Regions from separate parts of the Bradyrhizobium sp. USDA 4502 genome, predicted to be linked through region 1. Evidence: riboswitches for the same ligand, from Rfam matches in the RefSeq annotation. Region 1 holds a riboswitch; each other region holds the start of a gene.

Region 1 (7,280 bases):
TCCGGCGTGATCCGGTCGATCACGCTGCCGTCGGTCGCCGAAATCGTGATCGCCCCTGCCTTCCAGCCGGTCACCCGATAGACGGGCGTGTCGTCCATCATCGAAAGCCGCAAATCACGCGGATAACGCTCGACACCTGCGATCGCCATCGCGCGATCGGGTGCGAGCTGCACCTTGCTCCAGGGAATGACAGGAAGCGCGGCGAGGCGCTCGCTGTCGGTAAGGCGCGGAAAGGCCACGTACATCATGACAAGGCCGGAGATGAACCACATCGCGAACAGGAGACACGTCGCAATGCCGATCCAGCGATGGACGATATAGAGCCACCGCCGCCCGCGCCGGATCAGAGCGTTGCGCATGGTCAGAACTTCACGCTGACGGACAATTCGACGGTACGCGGCATGCCGAGCAGCCACTGCCCGGTGCCGTTCGAGGTCACCGCGTAGGCCTTGTCGAACAGATTGTAGAGGCGGAACGCGACCGTGGTGCGGTCATCCGGCTTCCACCTGACGCCGCCATTGACCACGTTGTAGCCTGGCCGCAGCTGGGTGTTGGCAAGATCGGAGTACATCGCACCGACGATCTGCACGCCGCCATAGGCCGACCAGTTGGGCGCGAAGTCCCAGGTCAGCCAGACGTTCGAGACCTGCTGCGGCACGTTGACCGGGACATTGCCGTTGAAGCTGACGATCTTGCCGCCGGCCACCTGGCTGTTGTTGTCGTATCTGGCGCGCAGCAGTGCAAGATTGGCGTCGACGCGCCAGCCGTCGCTCAGTGCGAGCCCGATCGATCCTTCGACCCCGCGGGATGATTGCTGGCCGATCTGCAATGCCAGGCCGCCGGTGGGATTGCCGGGATCGGGAATCGTGAGCCCGGTCTTGACGATCTCGTAGGCAGCCAGCGTCCACTCGCCGCGGCCGCCCCAGAACGACTGCTTGACCCCGATCTCGGTCTGCTTGCCGGTCGCAAGCTGGAACGTCTTCTGCGTGGTCGACAGTGAGATCAGATTACTGACCGGATCGACGCCGACCGCGTACTGGCCATAGAACGCGAGGTTCTTGATCGGCTCGTAAACGAGCCCCGCGCGCCAGCTGGTGCCCGATAGCGCCGTCTCGAAACTGTTCGCCGGCGTCTTGTAGTCGGTGCGATCCACCTCGGGACGGTCATACCTGACACCGGTCACCAGCGACAACTGATCGGTCAGCAAGAGACGATCCTCGGCGAACAGCGCGTATTGATTGACGATCGCATTGAAGCCCGGCGTGGTCGCCGTCGTCGTCGCGAAGAACGATCCCGGATCGAACACGTAAGGATTGACCGACGACGCGCCGCCATAGGGCGAGTTGTTGGTGTGGGTGAAGTCGATCCGGTTGACGTCGAAGCCAGCGACGACCTGGTTCGCAAGGCCGAACACGTGACCGCTGAAGGTCGCATCCATCCGGTTGCCGAGCTGCTTCTGGTCGTGGAAGATCTCGATGTAGCTCGCGCGATCGATCAGCCGGGTCTTCGGATTCCAGGTATAGTTTTCGATGTCGCGCCAGTGCCGCTCGCTGGTCAGGTAATACAGCGTGTTGTTGACCTTGATGCCGTCGGCGACGTCCCACTCGGTCTTGAACTGGGTCCAGCTGTCCTGATAGCGGATCGCGCTGTCCAATGCGTTGTAGTTCTTGAAGCGCAGCGCATCCTGGATCGAACCGTTGATCAGCGGCGTGCCGAAATAGCGCGACGGGCTGCGGTCGCCGTAGTCCTCCGACAGCGTGAAGGCCAGATTGTCCGACGCCTGCACCCGCACGGCAGCGGAGACCACCGCGTTCGAGGTCTTGTCGCGATCGACCCAGCCGTCCGACATGTTGCCGGTGGCGTTGATGCGGTACGACACATTGGGATTGATCGGACCGGTGCTGTCCACCGAGAGCCGCCGGGTCATGTTGCTGTCGAGCGAAACTTCGGCCTCGTTGTAGGGCGTATTGAGCGGTTTCTTCGGGATCACGTTGATGACGCCGCCGATCGCGCCTTCGCCGTACAGCACCGAGGCCGGGCCGCGCAGCACTTCGATGCGCTGCGTCGACCAGGTGTCGTAGGGGAACGTCAGCGTGCCGGAGCCGATATAGAAGCGCGTGCCGTCATACAGCGTCATCACCGAGTTGCTGCCGGCAAAGCCGCGGGTGCTGAACGACAGGCCGCCATTGCCGGGTGCCGGCGTTGCGATGAAGCCAGCCGCGTCCTGGGTGACGGCATCGAGCACATTATGCTGGCCGCGTTCAGCGATGGTCTGCGCCGTGATGATCTCGACGCTGGCCGGCGTCTGCAGCGGCGTCAGATTGAGACGACTGCCGGTGCCGCCCTGCGTGGTGGCATTGAGCGTCGGCGATGCCGATCCCGGTACGCCCGACGCTGCGACGCGCGGCGCGTTGCCGGTTGTTGCGATCGTCGCGGGCCTCGGCCGCGCCGCGGCGGCCACGGCACGGCTTCGCGCCGCGGGCTTCGGCCTTGCCACAGCGGAAGGCGCGACCTCAATCGGATCGAGCCTGGTTGGTGGAGGCGTTTGTGCCGAGCCTTCGGCCGGCAACAGCAGCGATGACAGGGAGCAGAGAAGACCGAGGCGCCATTTGCGCGCAACGGGAGAGGACGGAGACATGAAAAGGACTCGCGGTAACGTGGCACGTCACCGCGAACGCGGACTGGCGCATTGCCCAAAAGGCAGTGCTCCGATCCCACCAGGACGCCCCCGCCCGATGTGCTCGCGTGTGACCACGACTGACGGCAGGTCTCCTGGCTCACGGGTCATCGCCTGTCGACGCCTTCCCGGGCCGATGGCCCAGTGGCAATTTGACGAAAGGCTCGCCGTTTACAGTTGCGGGGACAGCTGCGGCATTGGGGTTACCCTCGCACCGCATTCCCTTTTGATCCCCGAAGGGAACCGTCGGCAAAAACGATAGGTGCTGGCTGCAGGGCTGTCAATTCGATGCGATTGTCGCACACATGCTTTGCGAGATGCTGCTGCGGCGATGACACAGCGACGTCGAGGGCTGACGCCGAAAGGCAACCCGTCATCCTGAGGAGCGCGGCACGCGCGTCTCGAAGGATGCACGGCCCGGCTGGTGGCCGATTCATCCTTCGAGACGCTGCTTCGCGGCTCCTCAAGATGACGGGAAACGTAGGTTCGCGTCACTGAGCCTCGACACATCCCTGCATCACCTCATCAATCTCCGCGCGCGACAGCGCACCCATCTCGGCGATGAACACGATGCGCGTGCGCGGCACGCCGGGCGACGGCACGCCGCCCGCAGCCAGGGTCGCGCGGCCGCCGGCGAGTTGAAGCACGGTCAGCCGCCCGGGCTGCTCCACCGTCTCGAACAATCCCTTCGCCCGCGCCAGCTTCGGCGCCAGTCTGCCGATCGCCTGCTGCAAGCGCGGCAGCACGACGGGCCGCTCCGAGGTCCAGCTCAGCGTCTCGAAGCGATCGGACGCCGGCCGTCGCGGCGCGGTCTCGCGCGGAGCCGGCACATGATCGAGGTCCGTCGGGAACAGCAGCGCGGCCGGCACCTCGCCATGCAAGGCATCAACCACCACGGCCGCCGGACGCGCCGCGCGCACGGCGTCGCGGATCGCGGCGCACGCAGCGGCGTCAGTCAGATCGACCTTGCTCAGCGCCACCACATCCGCCGCCCGGAGCTGCGAGCGCAGCAGCGCATCGTTCAGCATCGCCGCAGGTTGCGTCGCGTCGACCACGCACAGCACCGTCTCCAGCGGCGCCTCCTTCCAGATCACGGGATCCATCAGGTTGCGCACGATGTCGGCGGGATCGGCGATCCCGCTGGTCTCGATCACGATGAATTCGGGACGCGGATCACGCCGCAGCAAGGTTGCGAGCGTGCGCAGCAGGTCGCCCTCCAGTGTGCAGCAGATGCAGCCATTGCTCAGGCTGACCACGCCGTCGCCGGCGCCGGCGATCAGCTCGGCGTCGATATTGATCGCACCGAAATCGTTGACCACGGCGGCGATGCGCCGCCCTTGCGCATGCGCCAGCAGATGGTTGACGACGGTGGTCTTGCCCGCCCCGAGAAAGCCCGCGACCAGCAGGATCGGGACCGGCACATTAGCCTCCGGTGACGGGCCGGCGCACCGGCCGGCCGGGACGCGCCGCGACATCGAGCACACCATCGCTGATCAGCGGCTGGCCGCTGACCACGAGATGCCGCACGCCCTCCGCCGGACGATTCATCGCGGAGAAGGTCGCGCGATCGCTCAACGTCTCGTAGTCGAACACCACGACATCGGCGTCGGCGCCGACCTGCAGCCGGCCCTTGGCCCGCATCGCCGGCGTGCTCGCCGACAGGATCTCGGCCGGGATCAGCGCGCATTTGCGGATGCCCTCGAGCAGCGACACCTTCTTGCGCTCGCGCACCCATTCGCGGATGAAGCGGGTGAAGCAGCCCGCCGAGCGCGGATGCGAGGTGGCATCGTCCGGCAGCGGCCAGGCGTCGCCGCTGTAGGGACGGCCGTCCGACAGCGTCCACGGCATCGCGTCGGAGGCGATTGCGCCGCCCGGATACAGCACCGCCATGTCGAGCAGATCGCGATGATGCGCGTTGTTCTCGATGTCGAGCACATGCCACAGTACCAAGGTCGAGGGCTCTTCGGCCTGTGCCGCCAGCAGCTCCTCGCGACTGCCGAAACGGTGACCGTCGGTCACGCGCTGCACCGAATCATAACCGAGGCCGTTGCGCTCCTCGAATTTCGGATCGCTGAAGAAGGTCGCCGCCAGCACGGTCGAGCCGGTGCCGTAGGGATAGGCCTCCACCGTGATCGGCAGGCCCTGCGCCTGCGCTTTCGCGATCAGCCCAACACAGCGTTCGATATCGGTCTTGCTCGACGAGTTGAAGTGGCAGATGTGCATATGCGCGCCGGTGGCGCCCGCGTAGCCGATCAGGCGGATATAGGCCTCGGCCGCGCTCTCGGGATCGATCCGCGACATGTAGGCGACGTGGGTAAAGGTCGGCACCGCATGATCCGCCGCGAGCTGGCACACCGCGGTCAATTCCTGCACGCCGGCGCCCGGCGCATAGGCGTTGAGAATGCCGATGCCGATGCCGCCCTCGTTCAGTCCGTTGGCGAGGCGCTCCAGGATGCCGCCGACCTCGCCTTCGGTCGCGACGTTTTCGATCCAGCGGCGATCGCGCATCGCGGCACCAAACGATTCCAGCGAGCTCTCCGAATTCGAGCCGGTCATCGCACCGATGCGCGCGAAGGCCCAGTTGGCGGCGGCGCCGTAGTTCAGCACCCTGCCCTTCTCGGCCTGGCGCTTGTACCAGGACGCGACCGGCAACACGCCGGCCTCGAGGTCGAGCGAGGTCGTCACCCCGTCGAACGCCTGCATGCGGTCGGCTGGAATGGTCTGGCCATGCGCGTGCAGGTCGATGAAGCCCGGCGCCACCACGAGCCCGGTCGCGTCGATCTGCCGTTCGGAACCGCCGAGGCCGGTGCCGACCGCGGCGATCTTGCCGTCGACGACGGCGACATCGCCGATCGCGTCCATCCCGCTGGCCGGATCCACCACCCGGCCGCCGCTGATCACCAAGCCACCCATCTCGCCACTCCCCGCATTCCGAAACCGACCGGTCTCCTGTCGAGCACAGAGAAGCGCATCGCACTGATCGCAGCAAGCCGGCCAGGGTTGTGGCGACATGCTGTGACGGAATATCCGCCGCGCCGTGATGGCGATTGCAGAGTGAGGCCCTTCCTACGTTCCGGTTGCACGCCGCGACGGCAGCCCGCGCCAGAGATCGGCGCCGGGCTTCACGCGGCTCGCCACGAGTTTCGGCGGCGTGCGGTCCCTGGCTATCGCCGCTTCGACCGCACGCTTGAGCCTGACATTGTCGATCTGCGCCAGGAACCGCCGGATGACGGCATCCTGATCCGCGCCCTGACCGGAGATCGCCGCGCACAGCTCCGCGGTCGTCCTGCGGAAGAAGTGGAAGGCGTCATCGGCCGCGCCGCCCAGCCGGTCGACCTCGCCGGCCACACCGAGCGCGTGCATCCGATCGTCGTCGTCGAGCGTCACTGCGAAGCGCAGCACGGCAAGCTGCCAGGCACGGAGCAGCTTGCTCTCCGGTTCGGTCGCATTCTCGCGCATCAGTCGAACACCCCGCGCGCCTGACTTCCTTCGGCTGTCGAGGGAGGTAGGGCGCGGCGCGAATATCCTTGCGCGGGAATAGGTTTTCGAGGGGAGCGCGCGCCCGATTGCATAGGAATCGCATAGGCGGAGCGCGCCGAGGCCCAATTCGCTCAGATCCCCTCGAACTGCAGCCGGGCCAGCCGGGCGTAGAGTCCGCCCGCGGCGACCAGTTCGGCGTGGGTGCCCTGCTCGACGATCCTGCCCTGGTCCATCACCAGGATGCGGTCGCAGGACAGAACGGTCGCCAGCCGATGCGCGATCACCAGCGTGGTGCGGTGGCGCATCAACTCCTCCAGCGCGGTCTGCACCAGCGTCTCGCTCTCGGCGTCGAGCGCCGAGGTCGCCTCGTCGAGCAGCAGCAGCGGCGCATCGCGCAGGATCGCGCGCGCGATCGCGATGCGCTGGCGCTGGCCGCCTGACAGCGTCACGCCACGCTCGCCAAGCTGGGCGTCGAAGCCTTCGGGCAGGCGGCGCAGGAATTCGCTGGCATGGGCGAGATCGGCGGCACGCTCGACCTCGGCGTCGCTCGCATCGGGCCGGCCGAACCGGATGTTCTCGCGGGCGCTGGCGGCGAACACCACGGAATCCTGCGGCACCAGCGCGATGCGCGCGCGCACCTCGGCCGGATCGACCTGCCGGATCGGCACGCCGTCGAGCGAGATGGTGCCCGATTTCGGATCGTAGAAGCGCAGCAGCAGATGGAACAGCGTGCTCTTGCCGGCGCCGGACGGGCCGACGATCGCGACCTTCTCACCTGACCGGACCGAGAGCGACACTTCATCGACCGCAAGCGCGTTGGGCCGGGTCGGATAGGCGAAGCTGACATTGTCGAAGCCGACATCGCCGCGCGCCGGCTGCGGCAGCGCGCGCGGCGACGCGGGCGCCGCGATCTGCGGCCTGACGCGCAAGATCTCGAACAGCCGCTCGGCGGCGCCCGATGCGGCCGAGACCTCGCCCCAGACCTCGCTGAGCTGGCCGAGGCCGCTCGCGGCGAACGCCGTATAGAGAATGAACTGGCCGAGCCGGCCCGGACTGATGGTTCCGACCAGCACATCGTGCGAGCCGACCCAGAGGATCACGACGACGCTGGCGAACACGATGA
Region 2 (7,280 bases), 370 kb from region 1:
GACACCAGCGGCACGTCGTTGCCGGCCCAGATGCCTTCGCGGAACACCGCGCGGGTGATCGCCATGCCGCCGCGCAGGGTGACGCTGTCGCTGACCTTGAGCGCCGCGCTGGTCTCCGAGCCGTAGCGGCGGGTGGGGTCGAGGTTGGTGTTGAAGAACAGCACCGGGTTGAAATGGATCTCGTTCTCGAGATCCATCAGATAGACGCTGGACTGGACCTGGAAGCGGTTGGTCCTGACGCGAAAGCCGCCCTCGACATCCTGCGAGGTCTGGGTCTTGAGCTGGAAATTCTGCGGGATCGGGGCGAAGGTCAGTGGGTCGAATGACGGACCCGACGCGACGCGTTCGTCGACATCAGGCGTGCGGAATGCGCGTGCCGCGCGGCCGAACACCGAGAAAGTGTCGGTCAGGCGATGCTCGATGCCGACATGCAGCGCGTATTGCGTCTCGTTGCTGTCGAGCGGTGCCGCCTGGGTGTCGAATGCGAATGGCGCATTCGGGTCGTAGCGATCGCGCGCCGAGATGCTGGTGTTCTGAACCCGCGCGCCGTAGGAGAAGTCGGTCGTCGGCAACAGGCCCAGCGTATGTTGCCAATAGCCGGCCACGGACTGCTGCTCGATACTGTAGATGTGGAACGGGTCGACGCCCTGATAGGCGCCGCGCGCCTCGCGGAAGGTCGAATCGTAATAGTCGATGCCGGTCAGGATCGTCGACGGCACGCCCAGCATCACGTTCTTGACGCTGAGCCGCGGCGTCAGCGACCAGGTCTGCAGCGCGGCGTCATTGTAGGTCGAGGCGAAGCTGATGGTCGGCACCGTGCCGAAGAAGCCGCTCTGCGTCTCGCGCTGCCGCCAGCCGCCGTCGACGATGAGGTCGACGCCGTTCATCAGCGTCTTGGTGAAGCCGGCGGTGACGCTGGCGGTCTGCTGGTTGGCATAGTCGAAGGGCGTCGCGGCGCCGCGGCGATCGGTGAGCAGCTCGTTCACGCCGATCGACGGATCGACCAGCCGTCCGCCGGGTAGGCCGAGCTTCTGGTCGCTGCCGGTGACGGTCAGGAAGGCGGTGAGATCCGGCGTCGTGTAGTTGATGTTGCCGACGGCGTTGCGCTGGTCGAGCGCATTGTTGACGCGGTAGCCGTCCGACTTGATGCCGTTGCCGTAGAACGAGGTGGACCACGGGCCGGAATTGAGTGCCGCGGAGACCGCGGCCATGCGGGTGTTGAACGAGCCAACTCCGGCCTCGGCCCGCATCGTCGTCGGCGGGCCGCCGACGCCGGTCTTGGTGATGATGTTGACGACGCCGCCCACCGCGTTGTCGCCGTAGAGCACCGCGCCGCTGTTGCCGCGCGTGATCTCGATGCGCTCGATCGAATCGAGCGGAATCGTGGTGAGGTCGAAGCCGGCCTTGTCGACGTCGTTGAGGCGGCGGCCGTTGAGCAGGAAGAGGGTATTGTCGGTCGCGAACGCGCCGAAGCCGCGCAGGTCGACCGACGTCTTGGCGCCGTTCGGTCCGCCATAGGGCGTTTGCAGCTGCACGCCCGGCACCTGCGCGAGGATCTCGGGCAACGACTGCACCGGCGAATGCGCGATGTCGTCGGCGGTGATCACGGCCGAGGAGGTGCCGACAATGCCGGCGAACTGGCGGCCGCCGGTGCCGCCCGTTCCGGTGGCCACACCGGTCCCTGTCGTGCCCGATCCGGCTCCGCTGCCTGTATTGTTGCCTTGCGAGGTGCCCGGCGCCGGGCGTCGCGGGCGCCGGCGCTTCGTCAGCGGCCGGCCTGGCGCGCGTGACGTTCTGGTCGCCCGGCTTGGTGACTTCGATCGCCGGCAGCTGATCGGGAGCGGGTGCCTGCTGCGCCCGCGCTGCGGAGACAAGGAATGCCGGCGCGAGCATCGTCGCCGGCGCGATCATCGTCGACGCGAGCAGAAGCGCGCGGCGCCGCCGATGGAAAGGGAAGGAGAACATAAGAAAGGCCTCGGCAACGTCAGTGGCACGTCACCGCGAACCAGTCTCACCATCGTGCTCACAGCATCAGGTGAAGCTCATGCCTGTACTCCCCGACCGGCAGCATCGCGTGTGACCACGGCTGACGGCAGGTCTCCTGGCTCGCGGGTCGTTACCCTTCGTCGCCTTCCCAGGACCGAGATTCCCAGTGGCCTGTGACGAAGGATTCACCGCATACAGTTGCGGGGGCAGCCGCGGCGTTGGGGAAGTTTCCCCGTACCGCATTCCCTTTTCATCTCATGAAAGAACCGTCATGTTCATCTAGGGTTCGGCCGGGTAGCAAAGTCAATCCGGCGGAAGTCGGGCAATGGCCGTGCGGCCACGGTTTTTGTCGAGTGTCGCTTGTCTGCCACGACGATCGCTGTAAGAGCATGGATCCGATGAGCGTGCAGGATTTTGCCTTGGCGGCCGAGGTCGCGGCGCGGCGCCGGTGGGGCGCCACCGCGGCGCTGCTCGCGCTTGTGCTGCTGCTGCTGGTGATCTCGCTCGGCATCGGGCCGGTGCGGCTGTCGCCGCTCGCGGTGATCGAGGCGCTGTTCGGCGGCGGCAGCGATGTGGCGCAGGTGATCGTGCGCGAGATCCGCCTGCCGCGCACCATCCTGGCATTCGCGATCGGCGGTATTCTTGGGCTGTCAGGCGCGGCGCTGCAAGGGTTGCTGCGCAACCCGCTGGCCTCGCCGTCGCTGTTCGGCGCGCCGCAATCGGCCGCCTTCGGCGCGGTGCTGGTGATCGCGCTGGGCCTCGCCGATGTGCGCTCCTACGCGCTGCCGGTGGTGGCGATCATCGCCGCGTTCGGCTCGGTGTTCGCGCTGCTTGCGATCGCCGGCCGCAATGCCGGGCTGTTGATCCTGATCCTCGCCGGGCTCGCGATCTCGAGCTTTGCGGGAGCCGCGACCGCGCTGGTGATGAATCTCTCGAGCAATCCGTTCGTGGTGCTGGAGATCGCGTTCTGGCTGCTCGGCTCGCTGGAAGACCGCAGCTTCCAGCACGTCGCGCTGGCGCTGCCCTTCATTATCGCAGGCGCCGCCATCCTGCTCAGCCAGGCGAGCGCCTTCCGCGCGCTGACGCTTGGCGAGGAGGCGGCGCAGAGCCTCGGCGTCGACGTCGGGCGGTTGCGGCTCTTCGTGATCACGGGCGTGGCGCTCGGCGTCGGCGGCGCGGTCGCAGTCACCGGCACGATCGGTTTCATCGGCCTCGTCGCGCCGCATCTGATGCGTCCCGTGATCGGTCACGATCCGGCGCGGCTCTTGGTGCCGAGCGCGCTCACCGGCTCGGCGCTGCTGCTCGCCGCCGACATCGCGGTGCGCATCATTCCCTCGACCTCAGACATCAAGGTCGGCGTGCTGACCTCGATCATCGGCGTGCCGTTCTTCCTCTATCTGATCATGCGCGAACGCCGCGCGCTCGGCGGAGGCGTGGCATGACGCTGCTCTCGGCTGCCGCGCTCAATGCCTCGCTCGGCAGCCGCAAGGTGCTGCACGATGTCTCCCTGTCGTTGCCATCGGGCCATCTGGTCGCGCTGGTCGGGCCGAACGGCGCCGGCAAGACCACGCTGCTGCGCGCGCTGGCCGGGCTGATCCCGTCGGGCGGCGAGATCCGGATCGGCGGCGATGCGCTGGCGTCGCTGCCGCTGCGCGAGCGCGCGAAACGTTTCGCCTATCTGCCGCAGGGCCACATGGTGCACTGGCCGCTGCCGGCACGCGATATCGTCGCGCTCGGCCGCTATCCGCACGGTGCGACCGATCCGGCGCGGCTGTCGCAGACGGATGTGGAGGCGGTGCTGCGCGCGATGCAGGCGGTCGACGTCGCTGAGTTCAGCGATCGCCGCGTCACCGAACTCTCCGGCGGCGAGCGCAGCCGCGTCGCACTGGCCCGGGTGCTCGCGGTGGAGGCGCCCGTGATCCTCGCCGACGAGCCGACGGCCTCGCTCGATCCGCGCCACCAGATCGACGTGATGCAGAAGCTGCGCAACGTTGCCGACACCGGCGTGCTGGTCATCGTGGTGACGCATGACCTGGGACTCGCCGCGCGCTTTGCCGATCACGTGCTGGTGCTCGCGGAGGGGCGGCTGGCCGCGCAGGGCGCGCCCGTCGAGGCATTGTCGGAGAGCGTCCTCGCCAGCGTGTTCCGCATCAGCGCCTATCGTGCCGAATTTCAGCGCGAGGTCGTCATCGTGCCGTGGGCGGACGTGTGATGTGGCCACGGCCTCACCACGAGCTCAGTTCACCTCTCCCGCTTGCGGGGGAGGTCGCTGCGCGCGAAGAGCGCAGCGGGTGGGGGCTCTCTCCACTCAAAGAGCGTTCATTGCGGCACGACCCCGACCCCAACCCTCTCCCGCAAGCGGGAGAGGGGGCGCACCTTCAGCGTGGCAGCCATCTCGCTTCGCTTCATCTTGGTGCGGTGGTCGCGATACTGCTGTGGCTTATTTCCGCCGGCGCCGCGTTCGCCGCCGGACCGCGCATCGTCTCGATGAATGTCTGCAGCGACCAGCTCGTGCTGTCGCTGGCCGACCCGGACCAGATCATCGGCCTCAGCCGCTTCTCGCGCGATGACTGGCAATCCTGGGCCGCGGAGAAGGCGCGAAACTTTCCGCGCCTGTCCGGCGAGGCCGAGGACGTGCTGCTGCTCAAGCCCGACCTCGTCGTGGTCAGCCTGTTCGACAAGCGCGCGACCCGTGATCTGTTGAAGGCCCACGGGCTGCACCTCGTCGAATTCACGGTGCCGCGCACGCTGGACGAGGTGAAGAACCAGATCCGCGCGATGGGCGATGTGGTGCAGCATCCCGATCGCGCAGAGGCCGAGATCGCGCGCCTCGATGCGGCCACCGCCCGGGCGCGCGCTGCGGCGAGCGCGCATCACTACCGCGTGTTGCCGCTGGAGCGGCGTGGCTTTGTGCCCGGCGACGGCAGCCTGGTCAGCTCGCTGCTGGCGGCAACCGGTCTCTCCAACGCCGCCGGCGAACTTGGCGTCGGCGCAGGCGGGTTTGCTTCGCTGGAGGCGATCGTAAAACTGCGGCCGGATTTCATCCTGGTGTCGGAAGCCGGCGACCGCGCCGAGGATGACGGCCGCGCCTTCCTGCTGCATCCGGCGCTGGAGCGCTTCTATCCGCAAAGCAAGCGCATCGTGCTGCCGGAGCGGCTCACGGTGTGCGGCGGCGTGATGCTGGCGGATGCGCTGGATCGGCTGACGGAAGAGCTGAAGCGGGTGACGCGGTAGCCTTGTAGCCCGGATGAAGCGAAGCGCAATCCGGGGCCACTCAATCCGCGGATGGGCTGATCCCGGATTGCGCTGCGCTTCATCCGGGCTACGGAGTTATCACCACCGGCCCGCCGGCCTTCTTCCAGGCGTCGATGCCGCCATCGATATGCGCGGTGTTGGCCAGTCCCGCCTTCTTCGCGGCGGCCACCGCCATCGCCGAGCGCTCGCCGAAGGCGCAGAAGAACACGACGCGGCGGCCGGTTGCGGCCGCGACCTCGCGCAGCATGCCGCCGGGCTGCAGGGTGGCGCAAATCCCCGGATAGGGCGCGTGCAGCGCGCCCGCGAGCGTGCCGTGCTTGGCCCGCTCGGCGCTCTCGCGCAAATCGACCAGAAGGATATCGGGCCGGCCGAGGCTCGCGATGGCGTCGCGCGCGCTGAGGGAGAGGCCCTCCTTGGCGAGTTCGTCCTGGTGCAGGCCGACATGCATGTTGGCGGGCACCACGACGTCCATCAGCTTCGGGTTCGGCAAATTGAGGTTGTTCATCAGCTCGACATAGTCGTCGATCGATTTGACCTGCAGCCGCGGATTGTAGCGCTTCTCCTCGCCGATGGTGGAGACGGTGTCGCCCTTGTAGTCATGCGCGGGGAACACCATGGTCTCCTCCGGCAGCTTCAGCAGGCGGTTGAAGATCGAATCGTACTGCGCCCGCGCGCTGCCGTTCTGGAAGTCGGTGCGGCCGGTGCCGCGGATCAGCAGCGTGTCGCCGGTGAAGACGCGGTCGCCCATCAGATAGCTGTAGGAATCGTCGGTGTGGCCGGGCGTGTACAGCGCCTCGAGGCAGAGGCCCTCGATCGTCACCTTGTCGCCGTCGGAGACTCGCATCGACACCACGTCGGCCTTGCTCTGCTCGCCCATGATGGTGATGCACTGCGTGCGGTCGCGCAGCTCGCCGAGGCCGGTGACGTGATCGGCATGCAGGTGCGTATCGACGGCCTTGACCAGCCTGAGGTCGAGTTCCTGCAGCAGCTTGCAGTAGCGGTCGGCCTTCTTCCAGCACCGGATCGAGGATCAGTGCCTCGCCGCCGGCGCGGCTCGCGAGCAGATAGCTGTAGGTTCCGGATACGCTGTCGAAGAGCTGGCGAAAGATCATGACGGCTTACCTATTCTCCGGGCCGAGTCACATGGAGGATATTATTCCATAGATAGGGTCCGTTCAAAGCAAATCCATCCCCACCCCAGCCGGATCCCGTCACCCTGAGGAGCGCGCTCTTGCGCGCGTCTCGAAGGGTGGACGGCCCGGGTCTTTCCGCGAATGGGACAAGGCATCTGGGCCGTGCATCCTTCGAGGCTCGCTCCGCTCGCGCCTCAGGATGACGGGATATGCATCGAGGTCGTGGAAGAGACGAAGTTACGGCCGCACGTAACTCCAGCCCTGCTCCCGCGGGCGCGCGTTCGCGCGACCCGTTGGCTCGCAATGACGACGGGGCCGTTACGGCCGGACCAGCGTGTATCCATTCTCGGTGAGCAGCAAGATCTGTGCGACGCCGACCTGCACGGGGGTGGCGGCGGCGATGTAGTCCGGCCGCTTGCCGCTGTCGCGTTCGATCGTGTCGACGGTGTTGAGGCAGATGTCGACCCGCGCGCCCTGCGCGATCAGGCTCTCGACCAGCTTGCGGTTCGGGTTGTCGGGCTTGAGCAGGTCGATGCCCGGGCCGAAGGCGACGATCTCGACCGCGACCTTGTCGGGGTCGTAATGCTTCATCAGATTGTTGGCGACGCTGATGACGAGGCCTTGCTTCCTCGGATCGTTGTCGGAGAGCTGCAGCACGACCTTGTGCTCGGCGAACGGCTTGTCCTGCAACGGCGCCTGCTGGGCACGCGCGAGCGGCGTCGCCAGCGCGAGCGCAGCAAGGCCGAATGCCGCGATCAGCGCGCGGCGCGTCATCCGTGCCTCGCGATGCCCGGGTTGTCCTCGACGCCTTTCAGCGTCACGCCGGGTTCGTCGCGGTTCGGCGGCCGGCCGGAGCGCAGATGCCTGGCGACGACATCCCAGATCGGCGCGCCGCTCTGCTGGTTG
Region 3 (7,280 bases), 2.6 Mb from region 1:
CGTCATTCAGGTTTCGCTCATCTCCAAGGGCGCCGGCGCCGTCAGCTTATCTCTGAATAAGCTTCTATCGGTGGGCTGAGCGGGCTGATGGTTTCTTCGCACAACAGCAGGATCGCTCGCGCCGCGACGCGCAGAGGGGGTGATGCGCTTGTTCACTTGCCACTTCTGCTACCGCATCGGCGGATGTAAGGGCCTACACCCTATATAACCAAAGTGCAGGCGGGTACGAAGGCAACAGCCGTCGAGCTGCTTGCAAATGAGAGGAGACATTGCGTTGCGGATAGATTTCTCGCGCATCAATCGGTCTAAAGCTGCATTCCACGATATTTATGCTTCGGATGATCCGAGGGCATATTTCTCGGTCCTCGGAGACCTGGATTATATGATACCGGACGTGGCTGAGCCGGTTGTGCGCCAAATACTGGCAGCGAAAGCTTCGGCCACCGGCCTCAAGCCCGTCGTGCTCGATGTTGGTTGTTCGTACGGTATCAATGCAGCGGTGCATCGCTTTCCGCTGACCTTCGCGGGCTTGCGTCACCGCTACGCCCGGCGTGAGATGAGAGCGATCAGCTCTGAGACATTGGTGAGTCTCGATCGCAGTTTCTATGCAGCCTGGCCTGATGTCGGGTTGGCACGCTTTATCGGCCTCGATGTGTCGGCAGCGGCGGTCAGCTATGCGAAGAATGTTGGCCTTTTAGAGCAGGGCATTGTCGCTGACCTTGAAAAGGAGGCGCTATCGATGGACAGCGCGCGCATTCTCCGCTCCGTGGATGTTATCATGTCGACCGGATGCATCGGCTACGTTACCGAGAAGACGTTCGGCGAGATTCTCGATGCGGCAGAGAAGCAACCATGGATCATCTCCTTCGTGCTACGAATGTTCCCATTTGAATCGCTCGCCGCGACGTTCGCAAACCGTGGTCTTGTGACAGAACGTCTTGCCGGCGCAACGTTTATCCAGCGTCGCTTTCGCGATGCTGAAGAATTTGAGAGCTGTTTGGCCAGCTTGGCGGCCCTTGGCGTGGATGCCACCGGCCTCGAATCGGAAGGGCTGTTTCACGCCGATCTGATCTTGTCTCGCCCCGAGGCGGATGCGCGCGCCATGCCTTTGGAAGACATTGTCACTGTCGCCAGCGGCAGGGGACGGCCGATCGGACCCCGTTACGTTCATGTTGAAAGTAAGGAGGGCTTGCAGGTCGCGCTGGAGCCGTGACAGGCGTGGGACCACTGTGCAGCGCGATTCGGTTCGGGGCTGGATGCAAGGCCATTCCGGTCGACGGCGCGCCAGAGCCGATGTTGTTCGCCCGCGAGTGGATAACGAATTCGTCCAGATGCCATTGGTCGCGGCGAGCAGGAGCGCTGCGAATCAAATCAAGCGTCTGGCCGAATTGCTCCTCTACTGACGCGCCGTTTCTTAGATTCCATCAATGCGACGTGCGAGCCAGGAATTCCCTCGACCTTTGCGCAGGCTTGACGGAAACCGGTAATGCAGCCCAACGGCATATCCAATCACCTGCAGCAGAAGCCGACAGCGGCGACAAAGTCGTCCGGGCTTCGGTATGTTTTTGCGTTTCAATCTGGATCTCCCCAGTTGACGAATCCCGGCGAGTAGTGCCTATGTCTAGCCAGTCACGGTCTTCTGGCCCCAACATTTTGTAGGTCGGAAGCTAAGAGGGAACCCGGTGCGCCGAACGGCTACTCCGGGGCTGCCCCCGCAACTGTAAGCGGCGAGCGGTTGTCATCATGGTCACTGGCGCAGCACAGCGCCGGGAAGGCCGACAGCCGCGGCGACCCGCGAGCCAGGAGACCTGCCGCGACTGAACGAAAGTCCTCGGGCGGGGTGCCCCGTTGGGTCGCTTGCAGCCGGAGACGTTTGACCGGTTTCCTCGCAAGTCATCCGCGCAGTCCCCCCCGCCTAACATCGCGGGGTTGCCGATGTCGCCGTCTTACGATTTCGATCAGCATGGTCATCTCATTGAGGAGCCGGCGCGCGTGAGGTCGCAGCCATTGCAGGCAGAGCCCAGCGCGCCTGAGTTGTGTCTTGTGCCGCCGCCGTCGCCGGCCCCGCTGCCGTACCCCCTTGCGCCATCGCCAAAGCCGGCCGATCTCAAGCTCGATCGGACGCGCGACGACCTGTTGACGCCGTTCGGCAAGCTGACGCTGAGCGACCGTTATCTGCTCGCCGGCGAAATGATCCAGGACATGTTCGCGCGGGTGTCTTGCGCCTTCGCGGATGATGTTGCGCATGCCCAACGTCTCTACGATGCGATGTCTCGGCTGTGGTTCATGCCAGCCACACCGGTGCTCTCCAACGGCGGCACGACGCGCGGCCTGCCGATTTCCTGCTTCCTTAACTCGGTGTCGGACTCGCTCGAAGGCATCGTGGGCACCTGGAACGAGAACGTATGGCTTGCCTCTAACGGTGGCGGCATCGGCACCTACTGGGGCAATGTTCGCTCGATCGGCGAGCAGGTGAAGGGCGGCGTTACCTCAGGCATCATCCCGTTCATCCACGTCATGGACGGCCTGACGTTGGCGATCAGCCAGGGCTCGTTACGGCGCGGCTCGGCTGCGGTCTATCTCGATATCCACCATCCCGAGATCGAGGAGTTCCTCGAGATCCGCAAGGCGTCCGGCGACTTCAACCGCAAGAGTCTCAACCTGCATCACGGCATCAACGTCACCGATGAGTTCATGCGTGCCGTAGGCGCCGGCACTGCGTTCGCTCTGCGCAGTCCGAAGACCAAGGAGGTTATCCGCGAAATCGACGCCCGCCAGCTGTGGCAACGCATCCTGGAGAACCGGCTGCAGACGGGGGAGCCTTATCTCTTGTTCATCGATACAGTGAACCGCGCGCTCCCCAAGCACCAGCGCGAGCTCGGCCTCAAGGTCTCAACGTCCAACCTGTGCAGCGAAATTACCCTGCCGACCGGCATCGATCATCGCGACGAGGAGCGTACCGCCGTGTGCTGCCTGTCGTCGCTCAACCTCGAGACCTGGGACCAGTGGAACGAGGAGCCTGGCTTCATCGAGGACGTCATGCGCTTCCTCGACAACGTGCTGACCCACTTCATCACGGTGGCGCCGGGCGTCATGAAGCGTGCCCGCTACGCCGCCTTGCGTGAGCGTTCCGTCGGCCTTGGCGTCATGGGCTTCCACTCGTTCCTGCAGGCCAAGAGCATTCCGATGGAAAGCGTCGTGGCCAAGTCGTTCAATCTGAACATGTTCCGGAAAATCCGTCGCGATGCTGATGCGGCATCCGTGACGCTCGCGCGCGAGCGGGGGCCGTGCCCGGATGCCCTGGAACGAGGCGTGATGGCCCGCTTCAGCCATAAGATCGCGATCGCGCCGACCGCCTCGATAAGCATTATCTGCGGCGGCACCAGCGCTTGTGTAGAACCCATCCCGGCCAACATCTACACCCATAAGACCTTGTCCGGCGCCATCTCGGTGCGTAATCGGCATCTCGCCAAGCTGCTGGCCGCCAAGGGCGCCAATACTTCGGCGATCTGGCAGTCCATCATCGCCGCCGAGGGTTCGGTCGCCCATCTCGACATCCTCTCGGAAATCGAGAAAGCGGTCTTTCGCACCGCCTTCGAGATCGACCAGCGCTGGATCGTCGAACTTGCCGCCGACCGCGCCGCGTTCGTCTGCCAGAGCCAGTCGGTCAACCTCTATCTGCCGGCTGACGTCGATAAATGGGATCTTCACATGCTGCACTGGACGGCATGGAAGCGGGGGGTGAAGAGCCTCTACTACTGCCGTTCAAAATCTATTTCGCGCGCGGCGTTCGCCGGCGCCATCGCCGATGGCGACAAGGCTGCGCCCCCGCAACCATCGCAGCAGCGCACCGACTATGAGGAGTGCCTCGCATGTCAGTGATCGATCCCTCGTCCGTCGATCCGCGTACGCTGATCGGCAAGCAGCGCGTCGGCCTCCTCGACTCGACCGGCAGCTACGACGTTGATCGCTACGCCTGGGCTTACGAGTTCTGGAAGCGCCAGCAGCAGACCCATTGGATGGGGGAGGAGGTGCCGCTCGGCGCAGACCTCAAGGACTGGGCGTCGGACCGCGTCACCGACAACGAACGTGCGCTGCTCACCCAGATCTTCCGTTTCTTCACTCAATCGGACATCGAGGTCGGCGACAACTATCTTAAGCGCTACATCCCGATTTTCCAGCCGCTCACCGTCCAGATGATGATTGCAGCTTTCACCAACATGGAGACGGTCCACATCGATGCCTATGCGCTACTGCTCAAAACGCTCGGTATGCCCAAAACCGAGTTCGAGGCATTCCGCGGCTATGCCGAGATGCGCGCGAAGGCCGACTACATGCACGAGTTCGGCGTCGGCACCGTGGCCGATGTCGCCCGGACGTTGGCGATGTTCGGCGCCTTCACCGAAGGCATGGCGTTGTTCGCGAGCTTCGCGATGCTGCTCAACTTTCCGCGCCACAACAAGATGAACGGTATGGGACAGATCGTAAGCTGGTCAGTGCGCGACGAGAGCCTGCATTGTGAGGGCATCATAAAGCTGTTTCACGAATGGCACCGCGAAACTGGCGCGGTGACGCGCTCCGTCCGTGACGATATCATCGACGTCGCCAAGACCATGGTGAAGCTGGAGGAGAACTTCGTCGACCTCGCCTTTGGCCTCGGCGAGATCGAGGGTATGAATCCCGAGCAGATCCATGCCTACGTCCGCTACGTCGCCGACTGGCGACTGACCCAGCTGCGGATTGCCCCGGTATTCGGCTTCTTCGAGGCTAAGGAGGGCGGGTTCATCCGGCTCAAGGCACATCCGCTGCCATGGCTCGTGGAGATTCTCAACGGTGTCGAGCACGCCAATTTCTTCGAGCAGCGCGCCACGGAATACTCCAAGGCGGCGAGCCGCGGCAGCTGGGATGGCGAAGACGGGGTGTGGGCAGCTTTCGGCCGGACGTAGTCATGCTGGAGCTAATCATCAAGGGCGATTGTGCATGTGACGATCGCGTTGATGATCAAGGCTGCCGACTTCGTGGCGTCGGCACAGCGGGACGGAGAGACTAAAACGACAGGAGGACGGCTGCGATCGTTCATCTCGAGCGTGCAGCTATTCTGACTTGACCGATTCTGTAATGATCAAGTGGGCTTAAACCAGGTGAATGGCAATATTTGCCGGCTGCGGGCCCGTACCAACTGCTGCTGCCGTCGCAATTTTTAATCTATCCGCTTCCAGGACGTGGCCCAGCCAAGGTACGGCCCGTCCCTAGCGGATACGCGGATCTTCCTCAGAGTCGGAGTCCAAAGATCTATTTTCAGCCGGCTCTTCAGGCCAAAGGGTTTGGTCCAGCGACGGTGTAAGACGAATGAAGCCCTCTTCTCTCCATTCGGCTGTGTGAGGCACGCCGAGAAAGGTAAAAACCTTTGTGGGGTGGTCCTTGCTCGGCTTCACTCCGCTGCGCTCAAGCATATCGATCTGAGCGGCTGTGGCCGTTTGGCCAGTGAAAACCCAGTAATCCTTGGCGAGACGTCCGTTCAGCATCCGGAACTCGGAAAGTTCTGGTGGTGCAGTTTCGGACGGACCAGCCTGAGAGGGGCCCGCTTGCAATGGCCGAGCGTGGGTGGGACCGGCGTGCGATGGCCCGGCATGGGACGGTCCCTCCAGCAGTGGTCCAGCGTACGATGGCCCAGCGTGTGAAGGGCCGGCCACATTCTGCCATATCAGATCCTGATCGACACCAGGATGTGCCTCGATCGCCTGAGCGATCGTCTGCTGGGGGAGATATTGCGGGCTTTCCGGTTCTGGCGCGACGTGCTCCGCGCTTGGCGTAAACGGATCATTTTCCCGATCCAAGTCCAGCCAGGGATGCGCTAAATCCAGGTACGGAGAATAGGGGTGACCAGCATCCAAGTACGGTGAATAAGGATGACCTGCGTCCAAATATGGCGAATAGGCGCCTCCCTGCAGGACCGGCGGGGCTGCGTGCTGTGGCAGAGCACCAGCTTGCGCGCCACTGAGCCGCTGCTCAAAGCCGGTCGCGTCCATAGACGGTTCTGGTAAGTCGGGCTCTGGCCTCGTATTCGCTGGACCGATTGCATTGAAATCCATCCTGTTACTCCTTTTCGATGATGGAGCGGATCGAGCGAGACATGCCCTGCGGCTCTGACGCAGCCGGTTCGAAGGCTCTCATCGATATTTGAGGCCCCGAGCTTCCGTCAAAGATGGCGCTTGCCAGCTTCCGCTCGCGTCAAGGGTGGCTGGTTGCCCACATCCGTTGCGGTCGGTAGGAGGCCCCGCCGTCCAGCGTCCGCACGCCCATGGGAGCATTAGCTTTCGAAAAGCTGACGATCAGAAGGACTTGAGCCGATGCAGATTGGATCGACTTCGGCTCAAGCTGCCTCGCATCAATTAGGTCATTTCTGGCCTGTGTCAGCTCCACGCACGGTGCCGTCCTGACGCGGCGCGTCGGACGCATAATGCCCTTCCGGGCGCCCATCCCGAATAACCACGCTGGAGGAACCACGAAACAACATCAAAACGGAATCCCGCGGCGGCCTTTCGGCGATGGCGGGATTGCGCCGCGCCTGCTCCTCCGCCACAAGACCCTTCAGCGTCTGGTCCACCAGCGCGATGAAGCGTGGCGGACCCGAAGCCAGGACAAGACCATCCCCCGGCGCCGGCTTCACGATATAGCGCTCATCGGAGATGTTGAGCGCCTCGAGCGCGGTCTTGAACGCATCGAAGCTGATCGGGTTCAACACAATCAGCCGGCTCTGCGCCTCGTGGGCTGCGGATATGTAAAGCACGAGGCCGTCGTAGTACCATTGAAGATTGTACAGGTTGGTCAGACGCTCGAGGAAGTCGCGCGGCGGCAGGTCCGGCATTCGCCCGCGAATCCGGCCCTTCACTTCAGTGCTGACATTGACCCTGATATTGAGATTGTTGCCGAACTCCTGCAGCGCGGCAGCAAGGTCCTGATCGAGAACCGTATAGCTATAAGGAGTCGAAGGCAGCGACAGGGGCGCGCCAAACGCGCTCACCATTGCAAGACAAATGAGAGCTCCGGCATAGAGACTGCTCTTCAAACTTTGCGCCATCGTGGATCGAACGAGCATTCCCGAAGGCCTTCCACCTGAGAATTAAACCTGGAATTTCGTTCCAGCTTGGAAGCCAAACGTGATCATTAGATGGCGTAATAACCTCCATCTTCGTCAGGTTTTCGTCAGCTCACCAATCTACAGATTTTGATCTGTTCATCCGTCGAGAACGCTTGGTCTCACCAGCGAGCACAATGAC
Region 4 (7,280 bases), 5.9 Mb from region 1:
ATAGATGCTGCTCATTGCGGCCGGGCGAGCGCCTCATTGCGTCCCAAAGTGCGATGCATACGCCACGGGCATGCCCTACCAATTTCGGCATGATGGCCACGATCGTCCGACGCGATATTTGAGCCAGCGCAAAGCTTATCTGCTGCGTGTCCGGTAATCTGGCCCAAGGAGGAAGAAAGGCATCCGAATGCGACCGGACTTGGCAGACTCCTACGGGCAGCACCGGCTGCCACGCTACACCAGCTATCCGACGGCCCCCCATTTCTCAGCATCGGTTTGCGAATCCGACTACCAAACGTGGCTCAAGTCGTTGGACGCCCAGCAATCCGCATCGATCTACGTTCACGTGCCGTTTTGTCGAAAGATGTGCTGGTATTGTGGCTGCCACACGTCTGTCACGAAACGCCAGGAGCCGATCGCGATCTATGCAGCGGGACTGCGGACTGAAGCTTACCTCGTTGCAGAAACGTTTGGTCGACGGCAACCGATCTCTCATATCCACTTCGGGGGCGGTACCCCGACGATCATGACACCTGAAGCATTTGCTGATCTCGTCGGTTCGTTGCGCCATTCCTTCGCTGTCCTGCCCGATGCGGAGATCGCCGTAGAGATCGATCCACGCACGTTGAGCGAGCCGATGGCCGAGGCGCTGGGCTTTTGCGGGGTCACCCGGGCGAGCCTTGGTATCCAGAGCTTCGATCCAGTTGTTCAGCACGGCATCAATCGTCTGCAGAGCTTCGGACAGACCGCGACCTCGGTCGATCGGTTACGCCGCGCCGGCGTCGGCCGGATCAATTTCGACTTGCTCTATGGCCTGCCCCGGCAGACGGTCGCTTCGTGCCTCGACACCGTCGCCAAGTGCCTCGAGCTTCATCCGGACCGGTTTTCGGCCTTTGGCTACGCGCACATTCCTTCGTTCAAGAAACATCAACGCAGGATCGATGCGTCCAGCCTACCCGACAGCGTCACGCGCCACCTCCAGGCCGAAACCATCGCGGGAGCTTTGGTGGATGCTGGATACGTTCGCGTAGGCGTCGATCACTTCGCCTTGCCGAACGACAATCTCGCCTTAGCGAGGCAGGAAGGCGGGCTGAGGCGCAACTTCCAGGGCTATACTGACGATTGCGCTGACGTCCTCATTGGTCTGGGCGCCAGCGCCATCGGCCGTATGCAACAGGGGTTTGCCGCAAACGCGGTCTCGACCAAGGACTACCTTGCTCGCATCTCCCAGGATCGGCTCGCCATCGCAAGGGGCTATCTACTGACCGATGACGATCGCTTCCACGCCGAAATCATCGAGCGAATCATGTGCGACTTTGCGGTTGATCTTTCCGAGACATCCCGTCGTTACGGCCGAGATCCGAGATTAGCCGTTGTCGATCATTCTCGTCTCGGCAGCCTTATCGCCGATGGCGTCGTGGCGATTGATGATGGCCGGCTCACTGTAGCCCAGGGCGCAGAGTTCCTGGCCCGGTGCGTCGCATCAGTCTTCGACGCTCACCTCCTTAGGTCCGGCGCTACACATAGTCATGCGGTCTAGCGACTAAGCGAAACCCAGCGTTTCAGAATCCGAGCTCAGTATCCCCGCAACTGGGCTATGCTTTAGGATGACGACCAATCACACCGCTGAAGAGCACGCCGATCGGCATCCCGTTCGCCGCTCGTCTGCCAAGCTGTACAAGATCCCAACCAAAGCTTGGAACCCGCGGACCCAAGACTGGCGTAAGCAGGGCCTGCATCAATAGCAAGCCCGCTCATTCTTTTTCCGTCGGCAGTTTCGTATAGTCGCGTTGATCTAGCCCACCGTTTCCGGCAGGAACGCCTACCAAGGTGCGCTTTGGTGCCGGCCCATGACGGCCCGACTACCGCCCACGTCGCTCAACTCGGCAACACGTTGCGAAAATACTCATCAGCGACAAACCTTAGTGTAGATTTTTAATCCCAGGCAATATCGGCGGCATACCACGGCATAATTGAGCTCCGCTGAGCTTTTGTTTTAACTGTGGTCAGATTTTCGGCGGATGCCCTCGCCGTGATCGAACCATCGGCTGTCCTCCCTCCGCCGATGGACGTCGGTGCGATGCATAGAGCGTCGCTCCTCCCGGACACACTTCGCCCGGCCGCTAAAGGCGGCCGGGCTTTTTCGTTCCCCAAGTCCCCTCACGATCACCGACTGCGCAAAGTCCCACAAGCGATCGGCTTTCTCGACGAGAGACAACAGGCCAAGGCTCAACGGTCGACGGGAGCGGATCCAGCGCGCAGCTCGCGGGCGGCAGCGACCATGTTGACCAGTGCTGGGCGAACCTCCTCCCATTTCCGCGTCTTCAGGCCGCAGTCCGGATTGACCCAGAGCTGCGAGTCCTGCAGCCGCTTGCGAGCCAACGCCATGAGTCCCGTCATCTCGCTTGTCTCGGGCACGCGAGGAGAATGGATGTCATACACGCCCGGCCCGATTTGATTTGGATATTTGTAGTTCCGAAACGCGTCAAGCAATTCCATCTTCGAGCGCGAGGTCTCGATCGAGATGACATCGGCGTCCATTGCAGCAATCGCATCGATGATGTCGTTGAACTCCGAGTAGCACATATGGGTATGAATCTGGGTTTGATCGGCGACGCCCGATGAGCAGATGCGGAAGCAATCCCCGGCCCAGTCGAGATAGGCCGCCCACTCCGATCGACGCGGTGGCAACCCCTCGCGCAGCGCTGCTTCGTCGATCTGGATCATGGTCGCACCCGCATTCTCGAGATCCCTGACTTCGTCTCGGATCGCGAGCGCAAGTTGGCGGCAGGCCTCGCTTCTGGGAATATCATCGCGAACAAACGACCAGTTCAAAATCGTTACCGGTCCGGTCAACATCGCCTTCATCGGCTTGTTGGTTAGTGATTGCGCGTAGCGCCACCAGTCCACGGTGATCGGCTTCGGCCGCGAGACGTCGCCAAACAGGATCGGTGGCCGAACGCAGCGCGAGCCATAGGATTGTACCCAGCCGTTTTTGGTAAATGCGAAGCCGGCGAGTTGCTCGCCGAAGTACTGCACCATGTCATTGCGCTCAAACTCGCCGTGCACGAGCACGTCCAGGCCAATGTCCTCCTGCCAACGGACAACACGCGCAGTCTCCTCCTTGAGAAACTTGTCGTATTGCCCGTCGCTCATCGAGCCTCTCGCGTGCGCCGCGCGGGCATTACGCACCTCTGCGGTCTGCGGAAACGATCCGATCGTCGTGGTCGGAAACGCCGGCAGTTTGAAGCGCTTGCGTTGGATCTCGGCACGGCTGGCAAATGGGCTGACGCGCCGTCGCATGGTCTGATTGATCGCACTCATCCGGACGGCGACATTGGCGTCACGGATCTTCGGGGAAGTTCCGCGGCGGGTGGTAACGCGCTCCGATTCCGCAAGAGCGTCGGCAACATCCTGATCGCCTGCGAGTGCCCGTGCCAAGGTCGCAAGCTCGCGAATCTTCTGAACCGAGAACGCAAGCCAGCTCTTGACATCGGAGGCAAGTTCCGTTTCGAGTTCAACATCGACCGGCACGTGAAGCAGCGAACAGGATGGGGCGATCTGTACGCGATCCTTGCCGAGCTTCGCAATGGCGGGATCGAGCCGCTGGCGCAGCGCCGACAAATTCGTCCGCCACACATTGCGACCGTCTATCACGCCGAGTGACATGACGAGTTCACTTCGCCCGGCAGCAATGATCTGATCCAATAACTCCGGCGCCCGAACCAGATCGACATGCAGGCCGGCAACAGGTAGGCGCAAGGCGGTGTGAAGATTGTCGCCAAGGTGGCCAAAATAGCTGGCAACCATGATCTTGATGGCCGGCCCTTCCTTGGCGAGCCGGTCATAGGCATGCAGCAAAGATTTTTTTGCCCCCTGATCCAGATCAAGGACCATACAGGGCTCGTCAAATTGAACCCATTCTGCTCCGCGTTTGGCCAATTCCTGCAGAACCTTGATATAGATCGGTATCAGGTCATCCAGGAGTGACAGTGGCTGGATCGCGGGATCCGCACTCTTGCCTAGCTTCAAGAAAGTGGCCGGACCGATCAGGACAGGGCGCGTCTGAAAGCCAAGGGCCTTGGCTTCCTCATACTCCTCGATAGGCTTGCGAGAGGAGAGTCTGAAAGTCTGCCCCCGATGAAATTCCGGAACCATGTAGTGGTAGTTGGTATCGAACCACTTGGTCATCTCCTGCGCGGGTGCGCCATAGCCGCGAGGTCCGTGACCGCAACTCGCATCCTGACTGCCGCTTTGTGAACCGCGTGCCATGGCGAAATACGTCTTGAGAGAAGCAGGCTCGGCTTTCGAGGCATAGACTTCCGGGATAGCGCCGACCATGACACTGGTGTCGAGCACCTGATCGTATAGCGAGAAATCGTTCGACGGAATGATGGTGACACCGAGGGATTTCTGGCGCGCCCAGTTCGCCGCACGTAGGCCGGCTGCGTCCTCGAGCAATTGCTGTTCGCTGATTCTTCCGGCCCAATAGCTTTCGAGCGCGAGTTTAAGCTCGCGTCTTGGACCGATGCGCGGCGTCCCGAGCGTGGCAACCGGAAGTGAGAGAAGAGACATAGCGTTAACCCCATGTTGGGGGCAAAGGCCATGGCGGACGCAGGCAGGAGACGTCGCGCGAGCGACGGCTGCTTGGCGCACCACCGGGACACCCCGCCCGTGGACGAACATATTGTCGGGGCAGGTCTCCTGGCTCGCGGGTCATCGCCACTGTCCGGCCTTCCCGAAGCCGCGCAGGCTTCAGTGACTCTGTTGGACAGCGGCTCGCCGCTCACAGTTGCGGGGGCAGCGCCGGCATCACCGGCTTCCCTCTTAGCTCCGGATAAAACAGGAACCGGAGAACCTCGACGACTTGGATTATCGGCAAGACAACTCCGCCGTCAACCTCTCAAATTGATGCTGCGACGTCTCCTACGTGTTGACGATGCACGGCCACTCTTGATCGCGACGTTGAAGGCACTCTCCAATCACAGATATCGGGGTGACCGTCTGCGAGGCGCGTTGGCGTCGGACCGCGTGTCAGATCATGGAAGAGACGAATGCGGCCTGGGCGATGAAGGTCACGGTGCCGAGACAGGACGCTCTTCACGCGATCCAGCTTTCGAACATTCATCGAGCCTTCGCTACGTCCCCCTTTCTCCACCAACAACCAGTGTGAATAGGCGCGCTATACGCTAAATCCGGCAGCGTACTCAGCGAGCATGTTGATCTACGACCAATCCTGGTAGGCGCCATGCGGACGTTTTTGGCGATACTGCGAAAAGCAAGCATAGTGAATCACTAACGAAAAGAGTAGCTCGCAATGAAAATGGCTGTTTGGAGTGCCCTCAGCGTCTTTGCTGCTGCCGTCTTTGCGGTCGGCCTGTTCGGCTGGATAGCAAGGCCACTTATGAACCCGGCGGTCAGACAGATGTTCTCGAACGTTTTGAGCAGTTCAAGCCGAAGCTAGCTCAACCCGAGGCTTGGCCTTCTTGCCCGGTCGATACGACTGCATGGAAGCGCAGCTCCTCCAATGTTGACTACGGCGACGAACAGATAGACGCCGGTCACGATAGCGGGCCATCACGCGAGCGGCGAATGCCATCGTCCCATCGTCTGCCTGACTTTTGAACTTGCGAGCGCCAATTCCAAATCGCTCGCCGCTGATGGGCGGCTTCGCCTCGTTATTGGCCATAAAGCGCCAAGCACAACCGGCTGAGGCACTCTCGACCTTGGCAGCAGCGGCAACGACCCCGGACCACACCGGTTCGGTGGCGGCAAACCTGCACCCAATTGTCGTCTGGCTCCTGGCAGCAAGGCTTTCAAAACTGCGCTGCTCGAAGATCCAGTGCGTGACAGGAATGAGCCACGAAAGTCGCTGCGAATAGGCTTAATGGCAACATAAATAAGGTGCGCAGGTCGGAAAGTCGACAAAGGCGGCACAAATCTGGTGCGAACTGCCTGCTATTGCCTGGCACGAAGAATGCAAGTCCTCGCTTGCCCAGGCTTCTCCTCCTGGGCTGGTCCAGCATTGCAAGTTGAAGCTTTGGCTGACCACTGAAGTTAGCGGCGCGTGACATCGAGGGACAGCGCCTGCTTGCGCGGGACATCAGCAGGTGCTCGCGTCACGTTGCCGCTAACTTCTAGCGATCTCGTAGAGCACGTCGAAGATTGTCCGCTTTGGAATTGACGCGTGCATGAGAACCAGATGGGCCGGCCGCAATGAAGAGAATGTCTGGAACGCGCGTGCTTTGGTTCTGTCTCGGTCGATCGCTGATCTGCCTGGCCGGGCTGGCAGCGACAAACAGCAACGTTCGCGCCAATGACAGCGCGCTTGTCGAAAGGGTCAAGTCAACGTGGCGAGCGCAAGACGGCGAGACTATAGAACAAATCATCTCCAAGGTCTCGAAGGTGGCTCACTTCGTCCCTCGGTCGTGGGGAGTCGCTGAAGGAATTGACCGAACAGAGTATGTGTACTTTTCCTGGACCAGGCATCAAGACAACAAATCAGACGAACAGTACGCAATCACTTGGAAGATCGCGACCGACGGAACGATCAAACTTGCATCGCCATATGCCAAGCCGATTGAATTTGGCTGGCGCGCCTTTGCGCTCTCATTGATCGCCAGTGAGGTCACCGATGGCGAAAGGGACGCAAATCTTCGCTTTCTGCACGATCCTGTTAACTTCAACTTCGTAACGACCGCACAAGGCAAGCTCGGCAATCTACTGCGGCACGGCCGGTGCCATATCATTGAGCCCGTTGCGGTGGATTACGTGGCGAAACCGAAGGACAAACCGACGAAAAAGGGTGATCTTTGGCGCGTTCTGCTTTTGGTGAACTGCAAGATCCCAGGGCCCCATTATTTTACTCACAACGGCGTCATCGCTTTCGAGAAAAGCGAAGGACAAGATTGGGAGCCTCAATCTTTTTTTGCCAAACGTATCGCAGCCTTTCCTGCAGGCTCTTGGTTCGATCGCATAGAGCCAAATGAACGAGAAACAATAGAGAGGGCGCGAAAGGCCTCGGCCAATGATCGCACAGAGCAAGATCGCGGCGCAGCTCCTTGACGCTGAGCGCCTCTGAGTAGCGGCCAAAGCAAACACGCTCGGAAACGTTGACGTGTGCTGTTCTGTCTTTGCAACAGACCGGCAGCCTCTCTCGCAGCTTGTCACAGGAAAAGGCACACAGCACTGTTGCTCGCGGCCCATTGTGCGAGAAAATCGATGCTATGATCAGACGACCACGTGCCGGCTTACGAGAACCGATTTAGCCTTCCCCGCAC

Evidence for each region. A riboswitch is a leader RNA that binds a small molecule or an ion and turns the genes downstream of it on or off. The one in region 1 is predicted to bind cobalamin.
Region 2: another riboswitch for cobalamin. It lies ahead of ACVW1B_RS32695 (TonB-dependent receptor); the one in region 1 lies ahead of ACVW1B_RS30970 (TonB-dependent receptor).
Region 3: another riboswitch for cobalamin. It lies ahead of ACVW1B_RS42990 (ribonucleoside-diphosphate reductase subunit alpha); the one in region 1 lies ahead of ACVW1B_RS30970 (TonB-dependent receptor).
Region 4: another riboswitch for cobalamin. It lies ahead of metE (5-methyltetrahydropteroyltriglutamate--homocysteine S-methyltransferase); the one in region 1 lies ahead of ACVW1B_RS30970 (TonB-dependent receptor).

The regions. Positions count from the first base shown of each region.
Region 1 is NZ_JBSSGF010000001.1:6,621,153-6,628,432, forward strand. Features, by position in the region: gene ACVW1B_RS30965 (cytochrome b family protein) at 1-359, opposite strand, end outside; gene ACVW1B_RS30970 (TonB-dependent receptor) at 362-2,461, opposite strand; cobalamin riboswitch at 2,746-2,940, opposite strand; gene ACVW1B_RS30975 (CobW family GTP-binding protein) at 3,169-4,098, opposite strand; gene ACVW1B_RS30980 (amidohydrolase family protein) at 4,100-5,590, opposite strand; gene ACVW1B_RS30985 (hypothetical protein) at 5,744-6,136, opposite strand; gene ACVW1B_RS30990 (ABC transporter ATP-binding protein/permease) at 6,289-7,280, opposite strand, start outside.
Region 2 is NZ_JBSSGF010000001.1:6,986,413-6,993,692, reverse strand. Features, by position in the region: gene ACVW1B_RS32695 (TonB-dependent receptor) at 1-1,673, opposite strand, end outside; cobalamin riboswitch at 2,075-2,272, opposite strand; gene ACVW1B_RS32690 (FecCD family ABC transporter permease) at 2,385-3,428, shown strand; gene ACVW1B_RS32685 (ABC transporter ATP-binding protein) at 3,425-4,198, shown strand; gene ACVW1B_RS32680 (ABC transporter substrate-binding protein) at 4,405-5,220, shown strand; partial or broken gene ACVW1B_RS32675 (MBL fold metallo-hydrolase) at 5,309-6,353, opposite strand; gene ACVW1B_RS32670 (DsrE family protein) at 6,693-7,148, opposite strand; gene soxB (thiosulfohydrolase SoxB) at 7,145-7,280, opposite strand, start outside.
Region 3 is NZ_JBSSGF010000001.1:9,231,644-9,238,923, forward strand. Features, by position in the region: gene ACVW1B_RS42980 (nodulation protein NolB) at 1-79, shown strand, start outside; gene ACVW1B_RS42985 (class I SAM-dependent methyltransferase) at 257-1,213, shown strand; cobalamin riboswitch at 1,616-1,830, shown strand; gene ACVW1B_RS42990 (ribonucleoside-diphosphate reductase subunit alpha) at 1,993-3,882, shown strand; gene ACVW1B_RS42995 (ribonucleotide-diphosphate reductase subunit beta) at 3,873-4,946, shown strand; gene ACVW1B_RS43000 (hypothetical protein) at 5,250-6,092, opposite strand; gene ACVW1B_RS43005 (secretin N-terminal domain-containing protein) at 6,398-7,099, opposite strand.
Region 4 is NZ_JBSSGF010000001.1:725,473-732,752, reverse strand. Features, by position in the region: gene hemN (oxygen-independent coproporphyrinogen III oxidase) at 188-1,540, shown strand; gene metE (5-methyltetrahydropteroyltriglutamate--homocysteine S-methyltransferase) at 2,230-4,575, opposite strand; cobalamin riboswitch at 4,678-4,877, opposite strand; gene ACVW1B_RS03285 (nodulate formation efficiency C protein) at 6,217-7,065, shown strand.